One region of the Sanguibacteroides sp. AM78-02pH3A genome, then DNA from elsewhere that is predicted to be linked to it. Evidence: riboswitches for the same ligand, from Rfam matches in the RefSeq annotation. Region 1 holds a riboswitch; each other region holds the start of a gene.
What was found. Region 1 has a riboswitch for cobalamin ahead of PGR74_RS04860 (TonB-dependent receptor). Riboswitches for the same ligand answer to the same signal wherever they lie in the genome.

Region 1 (4,317 bases):
ATGATGTATTTTACGGATAAAACAATCCCGCTCACGGAGACAAAGGTACATCCGAGCAAAAGTCCCCACATGACGATTGTCCATAATACGGGACGATCGATTAGAAATTTGAAATCCAACCGGTGTAATCCCCGGAAGGCCCAGCGTTTCCAACGTCCGTTGTTATCATAATGTTGCGGTTGAAAAGATTTCAAATTATAATAATAGCAATCTCCGGATTCATTATCCAACGTTACTTTATAGACAGGTAGAGGTAAAGTTCTGCGACGGGAGATGTAATAGTTATCGTATTCTTCCATTTTGACGATGGTGTAGTGAACCGTATCGGCCGTCAGTTTCTTTACGGCAGCGTAGATCGTCTCTTCGGTGATTTGAAAAGGGCGTATCGAGTCGGCGGATGCATCCAGAATAATTTCTTTTTCCACTGTCCGTAATTTGTAAAGTGGTATATCGTTGTAATTACTCCAGGTAATCTCTTTTACAGGACCATGTGTTTTCGATACTTCGGCAATAGCCTTCCGGTAATCCAGATTATATTTTTCGATGGGAGGAGCAGCCGGGATGGAAGGACGGCTTCTGAACGCGTTACCTGCCTTTTTGTTATTGTTGAATAAATTGGAAAAGGTGGGTGATATGGGCGCCCATGCACTGAATAGCCAAGTACAGATAAAGATACCGAAAAAGAAACCGGTGATGTGATGCCAGCGGAACCACGGCTTTGTATAGGGAGAATGAAGAAAGCCTTTCCGGCGGGCCAGCCAGTAGGCTCGGATTCCGAGAAAGATTCCACTGATGCACATGATAAGGCTGAGTAAGCAACTCCAATACAAAAGAGTATCCCATTTTTGTATATCCTGTCGAATAGAGGTGATGTATAACCAATGGGGAATAGCTCCTATCCAGGCCCAAAAGCGTTGTTCCCGGGAAGAGAACTGTAGGATATTTCCGGTACGGGAAGAGATATAAAGTTGGTAATGTTCCGGTCCGTCAAAATAGAATTTGTAGATAGGCAGGTCTTTTTTCAATTGTCCGAAAGGAATCCATACCTCTAATTTGCGGAGTGTATCGACCTCGGTGATGTTACGATCCGGACACCAGTATTTGGCTCTCTCCTCGCAAAGGGAATAGATGGGAGAAGGGAGGATATAGGTACTGTCGGCGTAGAGATCGGTTACTTCACGCCATCTGCCGTAATGGAAAACCGGTTCGCCGAAGGGATTGTTTAAATTAAAGTTGTTCGAGAGTACATTTTGGGGTAAACGTTGCCGTATCTCGTTGATTGCGGGTAGACGAGAGGTATCCAGGGCTTCCTGGCGAGGAAGTCTTTTGTCCGGTCCTACCCGGGGAAAGGAGTGGTATATCAATACTATACCGGAAATGCACCATAAAAAACACAGTATACAGAGTAAAAGTCCGAGAATCCGGTGTACGTGAATAAAAAATTTAATCATATCTTTTTAGTTTATAGTTTTATAAATATGTTGCTTACTTCACGCCAGGAATTCATCGGAACTCTTATCGAATCGCTCGATAACGATTCAATAACGGCTTGATAGTTAAAATCTTTCATTTTTGATGAAAAACATTTCAGTAACGCTATCCTTAACCCCGAGCATATGCGTTAACTATTGGTTTCGGTAGGTCTCCTGACTCGCCCCGGATAGATACCTTCCCATTCCCTCGTATTCGCTGGAACAGTGGTGTAAGAATTTATCCGTCATATATCTTCTTTTCAGAAGAAGCGGGCATCACAGTAGCGGGTACTGTACCGGATTCTGACCGGTTTCCCTCTTGTGTGTTAGTTAGAATGATAACACAACACCAAAACGCTGCAAATGTACAATTTTTTTTGAAATGATGTTATTTCTGGAAAAATATCATGAAATAAAAAATGGTAATAGTGTTTCTAATAAAGAAATTTGTATTACTTTTGTGCCGTTTTGGTGCGATACCTCTTTTCTTGAGGTGAAACAGAATAGGGAATCCGGTGTGAATCCGGAACTGTACCCGCAGCTGTAAGTTCCTGTAAAAGAATTTTGTACTTCAATGTCACTGGTTGAAACCGGGAAGGCGGCAAAATTCGGAACAAGTCAGAAGACCTGCCAAAGCACGTAAACCATAGCTTTCGGGAACAAAAGCGAGAGGAGAAAGATAAATTTATACTTTTTACTCATGTACCCTTAAACTATGTTAATAATGCTTTATTCATTATTAATATATAGTTTTTATGAAAAAAGTTGTTGTACTAACATTATTGTTACTGGTGTGTGTCGGCTCTCTTTTGGCCGAAGATAAAGACAAAAGGAAAAAAAAGAGTATCACGGATTCGATTTTTAATATTGAAGAAGCGACGGTCTTGGGAAAAAAGAAAAGAATGGAATTAATGGGACTGAATGTACCTCTCAGATTCGTTCCGTTAAATGTATCTCTATTGTCTGCAAAAGTGCTTGAACGGAAAGGAATTACCGAATGGGTGGATGCCGTTCGTTTTCTGCCTGGCGTCCGACTGGGCAACCAGGGCGGTTTGTGGAGACGTTTTTACGTCGGAGGCTCCAATATGCCGGCCGTTTTAATGGTGGACGGTATTCGGGATGACCGGCAGAGTATTAACACGTTTCCTTTGGGGGATCTTGCTTCGGCGGAGTCTATCGAAGTGCTTCGCGGACCTGCAGCCATCCTTGCCGGTTACGGAGCCATGGGAGGTGTTATCAATATTGTGCGTAAGAAAGCCTCTCCCGAATTTTTGGCGAATGCCCGTTTCAGTTATGAAAGGTGGGATGTAAAGAAGGTAAGTTTGGGATTCGGCGGTAAATTGGTCGGACCGGTAGAGTACATGGCTAACTTGCATTACGCTACTTTTGGAGGTTGGCGTCGTATGTCTCCTCAGCGTTTATCCGGAATAGCGACATTGGGAGCTACTTTAGGCAAGAGCAGAGTTGATGTCGCCTTTGGTTTTGAAGACGACCATTATACGGTCGAATTGGGGGCTGCTCCTTATATGCCGGGGGATATGGTGGATATGGCTACCGATAAAGTGGTTATGCGTAAGGGAGATCGTCATCCAACAGCCGATTTCGGGCAGGTTTATAATGATTTTGCCAATGATTCGCATAGCCGGAAAGGGTATAATATAAAACTTGATTATGTTTATACCTTTACGAACGGTTTGAAATTGAAGGAGGTTTTTGCTTTTGATCACAGCTATCACCGGACTTCCGGAGTAGGAAGTCTTTCTTACAAAAGTGCGAAAACTCCCTTTGAAGGAGCGGATTACAAATATTATACGGAGAAGAACGGGGTTCGGGAAGCGACTTATGTGGATATAGATTCTTTGCGCCGTTTCGGGGCGAGCGGTTTTTTCCCGCGTCACGATACTTATAACAACACATTAGAGTTAACCGGCGATGCGGAAATAGCTTCTACAAAACACCATTATGCTATCGGTTGGAATTGGTCGTTATTTGATATGCGACAATATTGCGGTTGGGATAACGGAGATACCTACGGTCCGGGAACCGATGTGATGTTGTCCGTGAAAAATCCGGAACTTGTACAAGGGTACTGGATACAGAATGTATCTTCCATTTACTTGAGAAAATGGTATACAAACGGTATCTATTTCCGTGATGTATTTGAATGGAATGATAAATGGAAATTCATGGCTTCCGGGCGTATGGATTTTTACAAGAGAAGAATGATGGCCAATTTTCCGACGATCGACGGGAAATCGTTCGATTACGATAAAAAAGATATGGGAAAATGGGCGAATTTTCATGCCTCAGCTTTTACCTGGCATGTGGGAGCTGTTTATTTTCCCCGTCCAGAATTATCGATTCATATTGCCCACGGGTCAGCCTTTACTCCGAATACGACGACATATCGTGTAAATAATATCTATTTGGATAAAAACGGAAATTCGATTAATCCGGATAAGGAAGGGGATCAAATTTTCAAACCCGAACGGGATTACTCTTTTGAGACGGGAGTTCGTTATACTTTTAACGAGTGGTTGGATGCAAGCGTAAATTTCTCTTACATCCGTCGTACCAATATGGTTACGAACGTGGGAACCCGTGAGGTGGAAGAAGAGCAAGGGGATGGAACCGTGGAAGTGACTAAGATGACGGTTAATGCGCAGGTAGGTAGAGCCGATATGAAGACACTGGATATGGATGTTACGGCCCGGATTTTACCTACTCTTTCTTTGAGGGGGGCTTTATGTTTGTCGGATTATCGGATACGCTCCATTCGGGAAAGTAGTGCTTTCCCCGAATATAAGCAGACGGGGAAAAACATGCGAACCACAGGAGTACCTCG
Region 2 (4,317 bases), 120 kb from region 1:
TTCCTACGTCTCCGAGTTCTTTGACAACCGAAGGATTTCTTTCCGGAAAGATATTTTTATGGTATTTTCCGGTCGTGTAGTCGAAGTAGTCCAAAGTGGCTTTATTGCTGCCCATATTTCCTTCGTTCAACAGAAAGAATCCCTTAATGGGACCGGAGACCGAATCGCTCGGCGCTACTTGGGTGATAACCGAAGAGATGATCTCTTCATCATCGTTCCGGCAGGAAGAGAATATAAAGCTTCCTACCAGAAAGAGTATACCTACATGAATTTTTAGTTTGATCATACTTTAAAAGATTAAAGGTTTATTTGTATCAGATTTCTATATTGATCGTAAACTTTACGTTGGTACCCGGCATGGGATAACACTCCACGACCTCGTATTGTTGATTCAGCAGGTTATTGATTTCTGCCGTCAATCGGATTTTTGCCTTCTTCCACAGAAATGTCTTGGAAGCCGAAAGGTCGTTTGTATACCACTCTTTGGCTTTGTTTTCAGGAATATTGGCGCTCGATTCGTAACGTTTTCCGGTATAGATGAAGCTGTAGTTCAAATCCCAGCTTTTATAACTGCCGTTCAGGATTGCGGATCCGCCATGCCAGGGAATATAGGGGATCTGATCTCCGTAAAAAGGACTTCCCGGTTTACTGAAATCCTGAGCCTTCTGGTAGGTATAGTTTATTCGGGTATCGAGCAACCAATGACGTTTGAAATTCCAATGCGATTGTAAGGCAACATCCACTCCTCGAATTTCGACCTCTCCCAAATTGATCATTGTCCAGCGAAATTGGTTGGAGATCGGAATGGCGATGATTTTATCGGTTACTTCGTTATAGTAGCCGTCGACTTGAATTTCTAAACTTTTTAGTGCCGAAGAGGTAAACTGGCGGGCATAGGTGATACCGAAATCGTATTGGATCGTGTATTCCGGAGCCAGATTTTTGTTCCCGATAAAGGTATAATACAGATCATTCAGGGTGGGCATCCTGAATATTCGTTTGTAAAATGCCCTGAAATTCAAATCTTTTTCCTCCCAGGGTTGCCAGGAAAGGACAATGGTGGGGGTATACTTTTGTTTACTGTCTGCAGCTGCATTTGTAACGCGAGTTTTATCATTGACGAAGGTACCCAGTAGACTTGCCTGTATGTTCAAACGCTGGAAATTAATAGCCGTAGCCAGTGCGATTAAGCCCGTGTAACGGGTAGGATAGACAAAATCGACGAGGTCTGCATTCAATTTATTCCATTGGAAATCGGCAGATAAATTTAGATTCCATCCGGGAAGAACGTTGAACAGGTTGGCGGAAGAAAGATATACCTCTTGTTGGCGATAGTGGTTGTTTACATACATCGTAGAAGCGTCCAAGCGGGGATCGGAAAGATAATGCAGGTAATCGTAAGCGTATTTGCCGTTGATAAGCATGCTGTAACGGTTGAAGTACTTTTTAAAGGAGCCTTGTAGAAAAAAATTGGAATCCCATTGTCGATCCTGATTTTTAAATTTCCCGGGCTCTTCACGTACCGAGGCTCCGGGATATCCTCTTTCCGAATGATAGAAATAAGTTTTTGCTTTCCATTCTCCCTCTTTGAGCTTGCCGAAAAGACCGTATTCTGCTCGAATGGCGTATACATCCCCGTTCTTACGTATTTCAGTGGTATCGTAACCGTTTTTCTTCCGGTAACTGAATTTGTATTTTCCGTTGGTATACATGTATTCTGCGCTTAATGAACCGTCGATATTTTTACCGAGTCGGTTTTCCAGCAGAAAGGAGGGATTGGCCAACCCGAAGGAACCGGTCTTAAAGGTAAATTTGGCATTGTATTTTTTCTCCGGATTGAATCGGGGGATCCTGGAGACCATATAAATGGATCCGGCTGAACCGAAGTCTTTGGCCGATTGGAAAATGGCGCTTCGTTGTCCGTTGTATAATGAAATGGACTCCATATTGTCCAACGAAAAACGTCCTAAATCGATAATTCCGTTTTGGGCATTTCCCAACTCGATCCCGTCATAGAAAACTCCGACGTGTTGAGTACCCATACTCCGGATATTAACGGTTTTCAACCCTCCGATTCCCCCGTAATCTTTAATTTGTACTCCGGAAAAATAGCGTAAAGCATCAGCGACAGAGTGGACGCTTAATTTTTGTAAAGTAGCTCCGGATAAAATTTGGACGGGAATGATCTCTTTTTGTATCTGCTTGGCGGAAACAACGGCTTCCTTTATATGATACATTTTAGTTGTGTCCTGCTGTTGGGCATAAATTCCCGGTGTCATCAACAACCATAAATTCAGAGCTATAAGATGCGAATAATTCATTTTTAGCTGTCATTAAAGTAATAAACAGCCTTCTGGAGAATATCCTGCGGTACAAATAACGAAGTTACTCTTTTGTCGTAAAGAATAAATCGGATAATGTTCACGTTTATATCCAAGCTCTACTCCCAGAAAGCTTCAGATTATAACGATATTGGCAGGTCTTCTGACTTACTCCGTTTTCAAACGCCCTTCCCATTTCGTGTCGAAACAGTGGATGTGAGTATTGTTCGAAAATTTCGGTGGAGCTTACAGCAGCGGGTCTGTTCAGGATTCTCACCTGATTCCCTTTTCACCACCTTCCGTAAAACGAAAGGTGACACCAAAATCGATTGTTTAATCGGGTGCAAAATTAGATAGTATTTAGTAATAAACAAATAAAATGTGCAATTAAAAATTCGATTTCGAAAATACAGGAATATTGCCTGTCTGAATAAAGGCTGTTACAATGATGGATAGGTATGGTAGAATAATGTACTTACAGTCGATTCACTGAAAGATGGGAGCATTATCGGACAATCGTCCGGGGAAGATAACAATGGTTAATCAGGAAAAGGAGTTAAGTAGGCTTGTCAAGTTGGTCGTGAATAATTTGACGGCCATAGCCAATAATATGATACCGAAAAATTTACGTAATACGTACACTCCTCCTTTTCCGATCAAACGTTCCACCAAAGAGACGTTTTTTAATACGATATAAACTACTGCCATGTTTAAAATAATGGCTATGATGATGTTAACGACATGACATTCCGCACGGAGAGATAAGGTCGTCGTGAGAGCTCCAGCTCCCGCAACCAAAGGAAAGACCACGGGAACGATGGTTGCGGAACCTCCCGGACCATTATTGCGGAAAACCTCGATATTAAAAGTCATTTCGATCGCTAATACAAAAAGTACCAAAGCTCCGGCTATGGCGAAGGAAGAGATATCGATATTGAATAGTTTTAATAGGGCGTCGCCGGCAAAGAGAAACGTGATAAAAATAGCTAAAGAAATTCCGGTTGCTTTTTCCGCATTGACCTTATTCCCGCTACTATTTAGATTCATGATTATAGGAGCGGAACCGGTGATATCGATCACGGCAAACAATACCATAAAGGCCGTAAAAATCTCTTTAATACTAAAATTTAATTCCATGTCGCAAAAATATAAAAAAGCAACATATTAAAAAAGAACAAAAGGTATTGTCTGTAGAATAAATAAGACAATACCTTTTTGTATATGTGCTTCCTGTATTATTCTTCCCGGATAGCCGTGATTCCGGGGAGCTTTTTGCCCTCGATATATTCGAGCAATGCACCACCTCCCGTAGAGACGTAGCTGACTTTGTCGGCTAAACCGAATTGGTTGATGGCTGCGACCGAGTCTCCTCCGCCGATAAGCGAGAAGGCCCCTTTTTCGGTTGCTTTCACGATGGCTTCGGCGATGGCTTTTGTTCCTTCGGCAAATTTGGGGATCTCAAACACGCCTACGGGACCGTTCCAAAGAATGGTTTTTGAATTTTCGATGATTTTTGCAAATTCCTTTCGGGTTTCCGGGCCGATGTCCAAACCTTCCCAGCCGTCCGGGATATTCATGGGGTCTACAATTTGAGTGTGGGCGTCCTGACTGAAAGCGTCGGCGGCTAATGTTTGGTTGGAAAGCACTAAATTAACCCCCTTTTCTTTGGCGATTTTTAGGATATCGAGGGCTAAATCCAGTTTATCTTCTTCGCAAATCGAATTTCCGATATGACCACCCAATGCTTTTTTAAAAGTATAAGTCATACCACCGCCCAAAATCAGGTTATCCACCTTGTCCATCAGATTCATGATGATATCGATTTTAGAGGATACTTTCGAACCTCCCATGATGGCTGTAAAAGGACGGGTCGGATTGTGCATTACTTTATCCACGCTTTCTAATTCTCCTTTCATGACATAACCGAAAAGTTTGTCGTTCGGGAAAAATTCGGCGATCACGGCAGTAGAGGCATGGGCCCGGTGGGCGGTTCCGA
Region 3 (4,317 bases), 130 kb from region 1:
ATACCCGTAAAAAATCTATCTTTGTAAAATAAACCAAACGAAATCTCCGGAAAACATCGGGTATAACCCGGATAATATCGAATTCATGAAAGAAAGTTTATTTATTCCGTTATTATTGACTTTACTTGCAGGATTGGCAACCGGTATCGGTAGCCTGATCGCTTTTTTCACCCATCACACGAACAAACGTTTTCTCTCCTTTTCGCTGGGACTCTCCGCGGGAGTAATGATATACGTCTCTTTCGTGGAAATCTTCCAACAGGCGGAAACTTCCCTTACGGCCGAGTTAGGTTCAAAATACGGTATGACCATGACGGTCCTCTGCTTCTTCGCGGGAATGTCATTGATCGGTATCATCGATCGTCTGGTACCTTCCTTTGAAAATCCTCACGAAGTTCGTTCCGTAGAAAGTATGGATACCCCTCCCCCCAAGGATACAAAATTGATGCGCATGGGACTGATGACGGCCCTGGCCATCGGCATCCATAACTTCCCGGAAGGTATCGCTACTTTCACGGCTGCAGTGGAAAGCCCGACTTTAGGAATTGCAATAGCCGTCGCTATCGCCATCCACAATATCCCGGAAGGTATTGCCGTTTCTGTTCCTATTTACCATGCAACCGGAGATCGTAAAAAGGCATTTCGTTATTCCCTTCTGTCCGGCCTGGCGGAACCGACCGGTGCTCTTCTGGCTTATTTAGTACTCATGCCCTTTATGTCGCCCGTCCTGATGGGATGTATCTTCGCAGCCGTCGCAGGTATCATGGTCTTTATTTCCATAGATGAATTACTTCCTGCCGCCCGGGAATACGGAGAACACCACATCTCCATCTACGGACTTATCTCCGGAATGGGAATCATGGCTTTAAGTTTAATTTTATTGGCATAACCAAAAAGATATGGAACATACGCACGAACATCACCACCATAGAATCACCAGTCTAAATAAAGCTTTTATCATAGGGATCACGTTAAACACGGCTTTCGTGGTCGTTGAATTCGTTGCGGGATTCTGGTTTAATTCTTTGGGATTACTCTCGGATGCGGGACACAACTTAAGCGATGTCTTCAGTCTTGTATTGGCCATGCTGGCTTTCCGGCTTTCCCGCGTACAAGCCAATACCAAATACACGTACGGCTACAAAAAAAGCACGGTCTTAGCCTCCCTTTTAAATGCCGTCATCCTGTTGATTGCCGTAGGCTTCATCTTGGGAGAAAGCATCAACAAACTATTCCATCCTCAGCCGGTCGACGGAGACGCCGTCGCCTGGGTTGCCGGAGTCGGAGTAGTCATCAACGGGATCACGGCCTGGCTGTTTATGAAAGATAAAGAAAAGGACCTGAACGTAAAAGGAGCTTATCTACATATGGCAGCAGATGCCTTGGTCTCCATCGGTGTTTTGGTCTCCGGATTGATTATCGCCAACACGGGATGGAATATCATCGATCCGCTTATCGGGATCGGAATTGCCGTCATCATCGTTTATTCCACTTGGGGATTGCTGCGAGACAGTATTCGCTTGTCCTTAGACGGGGTTCCCGCCGGAACCGATTACAGACAGGTCGAAAAAACCATTGCCTCTGCCCGCGGGGTAAAAGGATTTCATCATTTGCATATCTGGGCTTTAAGCACGACCGAAACCGCTCTTACCGTACACGTCGTCATCGATGACATGTCCCAAATGGAAACCGTAAAATGCGATTTGAAACATGAATTGGAGCATATCGGCATTATTCATGCCACGTTGGAATTTGAAGCACCGGGATCTCATTGCAAGGATTGCCAAAAAGAATATTCAGACTAAAATGTTTCCCAAAAATGAAAACTTTATTAAATAAATATCATACAAAATTTTCCTATTCATACACACAAACAACTTAATATAAGTTTATTAACAATATATTCCACTTAGAATTATTGTTAAAAACAAAGATTACGATATATCCTATCTTATTTTTATTTACTTTCGTCATGCATTCGGTTCACGTTTGTGATTAATAGGGAATCCGGTGAAAATCCGGGACTATACCCGTAGCTGTAAGCTTTTTTTGTTTTTCGATCAAGAGATCCACTGTCGGATAACCGATGGGAAGGAGGTCGAAAATAGCGAGTCAGAAGACCTGCCGATTGCGATATATCCGTAACTTTCGGGTGAAAAGCGAGGAGAAGGCTTGCCTATCGGACTATTCTCATTTTACCCAAGGTTATAGTAAATTTATTTATTCATTACTAAAACCTTTAAGAATGAACGAAAACAGCTCTTTTTCAAAAATTGTAAAACGCAACGGGGAGATTTGCGATTTTAAAGCGGAAAAAATCGAACAAGCGATTTTTAAAGCTACGCGAGCAACGGGAAACCCTCATCGTAAAACAGCACGCGAACTCTGCAACAAGGTGATTGAAATTCTAAAAACCGACACCCCAGAAGGAGTCATTCCCCACGTGGAGATCGTACAGGACACGGTTGAACAGGTACTCTTGCAACACGGAGATTTCAATTTATTGAAAATTTATCTGCTTTACCGGAAACAACATGAACAGATCCGGAATTCCAAGGTATTGCTTACCAATATCGAAGTGATGGACGATTACCTGACTTTAAGCGACTGGAAAGTAAAAGAGAGTGCCAATTCGTCCTATTCTCTACAAGGGTTAAACCAACATATCTCCACCCAGATCACGTCCAATTACTGGTTAAACAATCTCTATCCGGAGAGAATATCCGAAGCTCACAAAAGCGGGGCCCTTCATATTCACGATCTCGGATTTTTAAGCGTGTATTGTGTCGGATGGGATCTGAAAGACTTACTAACAGTCGGTTTCAGGGGAGTTGAGGGAAAAGCCCAAAGTAAACCGGCCAAACATTTCCGGACAGCTTTAGGACAAATTGTCAACTTTTTCTATACCATGCAGGGAGAAGCCGCCGGGGCTCAGGCCTTCTCCAATTTCGATACCTTCCTGGCCCCTTATATCCGCTACGATCAATTGGATTACAAACAGATAAAACAATGCTTACAGGAGTTTCTGTTTAACTTAAACGTACCGACACGCGTCGGCTTCCAAACCCCTTTTACCAACATTACCATGGACCTAACTGTTCCGGATTTCTTAAAAAACGAACCGATTGTTCACGGCGGAGAAATCAAGGAAGAAGTATACGGCGACTTCCAAGCGGAGGTCACTTTACTAAATAAAGCATTTACCGAAGTAATGTACGAAGGTGATGCTTCCGGCAGTCTCTTCTCCTTCCCTATCCCGACCTACAATATCACTCCGGATTTTGATTGGAACAATCCCGAACACGAAGGGATATGGGAGATGACGGCCAAATACGGGATTCCCTATTTTTCCAATTTCGTGAACTCCGATATGAAACCGGACGATGTCCGCAGCATGTGCTGCCGTTTACGCTTGGATAAACGGGAATTGATGAAACGGGGAGGAGGACTGTTTGCTGCCAACCCGCTTACCGGGTCCGTGGGTGTCGTTACTATCAATCTGCCCCGTTTAGGTTATGAATCCGTATCGGAAGAAAACTTTTATCAACGTCTACGTTATTTGATGGAAATCGCTAAAGATAGCCTGGAGATCAAACGAAAAGTCATTGAACGTTATACCGAAAAAGGACTTTATCCCTACTCCAAATACTACCTCAGACACGTACACGAACGTTACGACTGTTTCTGGAAAAACCATTTCTCTACCATCGGGATAAACGGAATGAACGAATGCTGCCTCAACTTCTTAGGAGTACCTATCACCCATTCGGACGGAATAGAATTCGCTCAAAAAACAATGCTTTTCATGCGGGACATTTTAACCGAATTTCAGGAGGAGACCGGCAACATCTATAATTTGGAAGCCACTCCGGCAGAAAGTACCTCCTATCGTTTTGCTTTACTGGACACGGCCGCATATCCGGACATTATCGTGGCCAACCGGAAAGAATTCGAAAAAGGAGCACAACCTTATTACACGAATTCCACCCATTTACCGGTACATTTTACGGAAGACCTGTACGAAGCACTCGAACAACAGGATCAGCTTCAAACCCTTTATACCGGAGGAACCGTCTTCCACGTTTTTACCGGGGAACACCGGACTTCCGCCCAAGCCGCTAAAAACATGATACGGAAAGTAACTTCCGCATTCCGGTTACCCTATATCACGCTCTCGCCTTCCTTCAGCATATGTCCCTCCCACGGTTACATAGCCGGAGAACATTTTACCTGCCCCCAATGCGGAGCGAAGTCGGAAGTATACAGCAGGATCGTCGGCTACATGCGTCCAGTGAGTCAATGGAACAACGGAAAACG

Region 2: another riboswitch for cobalamin. It lies ahead of PGR74_RS04355 (TonB-dependent receptor); the one in region 1 lies ahead of PGR74_RS04860 (TonB-dependent receptor).
Region 3: another riboswitch for cobalamin. It lies ahead of PGR74_RS04305 (ribonucleoside triphosphate reductase); the one in region 1 lies ahead of PGR74_RS04860 (TonB-dependent receptor).

The regions. Positions count from the first base shown of each region.
Region 1 is NZ_JAQEHX010000002.1:488,910-493,226, forward strand. It holds gene PGR74_RS04855 (PepSY domain-containing protein) at 1-1,451, opposite strand, end outside; cobalamin riboswitch at 1,620-1,841, opposite strand; cobalamin riboswitch at 1,925-2,121, shown strand; gene PGR74_RS04860 (TonB-dependent receptor) at 2,228-4,317, shown strand, end outside.
Region 2 is NZ_JAQEHX010000002.1:372,631-376,947, forward strand. It holds gene PGR74_RS04350 (YncE family protein) at 1-286, opposite strand, end outside; gene PGR74_RS04355 (TonB-dependent receptor) at 315-2,279, opposite strand; cobalamin riboswitch at 2,458-2,660, opposite strand; gene PGR74_RS04360 (MarC family protein) at 2,865-3,458, opposite strand; gene PGR74_RS04365 (phosphoglycerate kinase) at 3,557-4,317, opposite strand, start outside.
Region 3 is NZ_JAQEHX010000002.1:358,350-362,666, reverse strand. It holds gene zupT (zinc transporter ZupT) at 86-889, shown strand; gene PGR74_RS04310 (cation diffusion facilitator family transporter) at 900-1,805, shown strand; cobalamin riboswitch at 1,963-2,143, shown strand; gene PGR74_RS04305 (ribonucleoside triphosphate reductase) at 2,246-4,317, shown strand, end outside.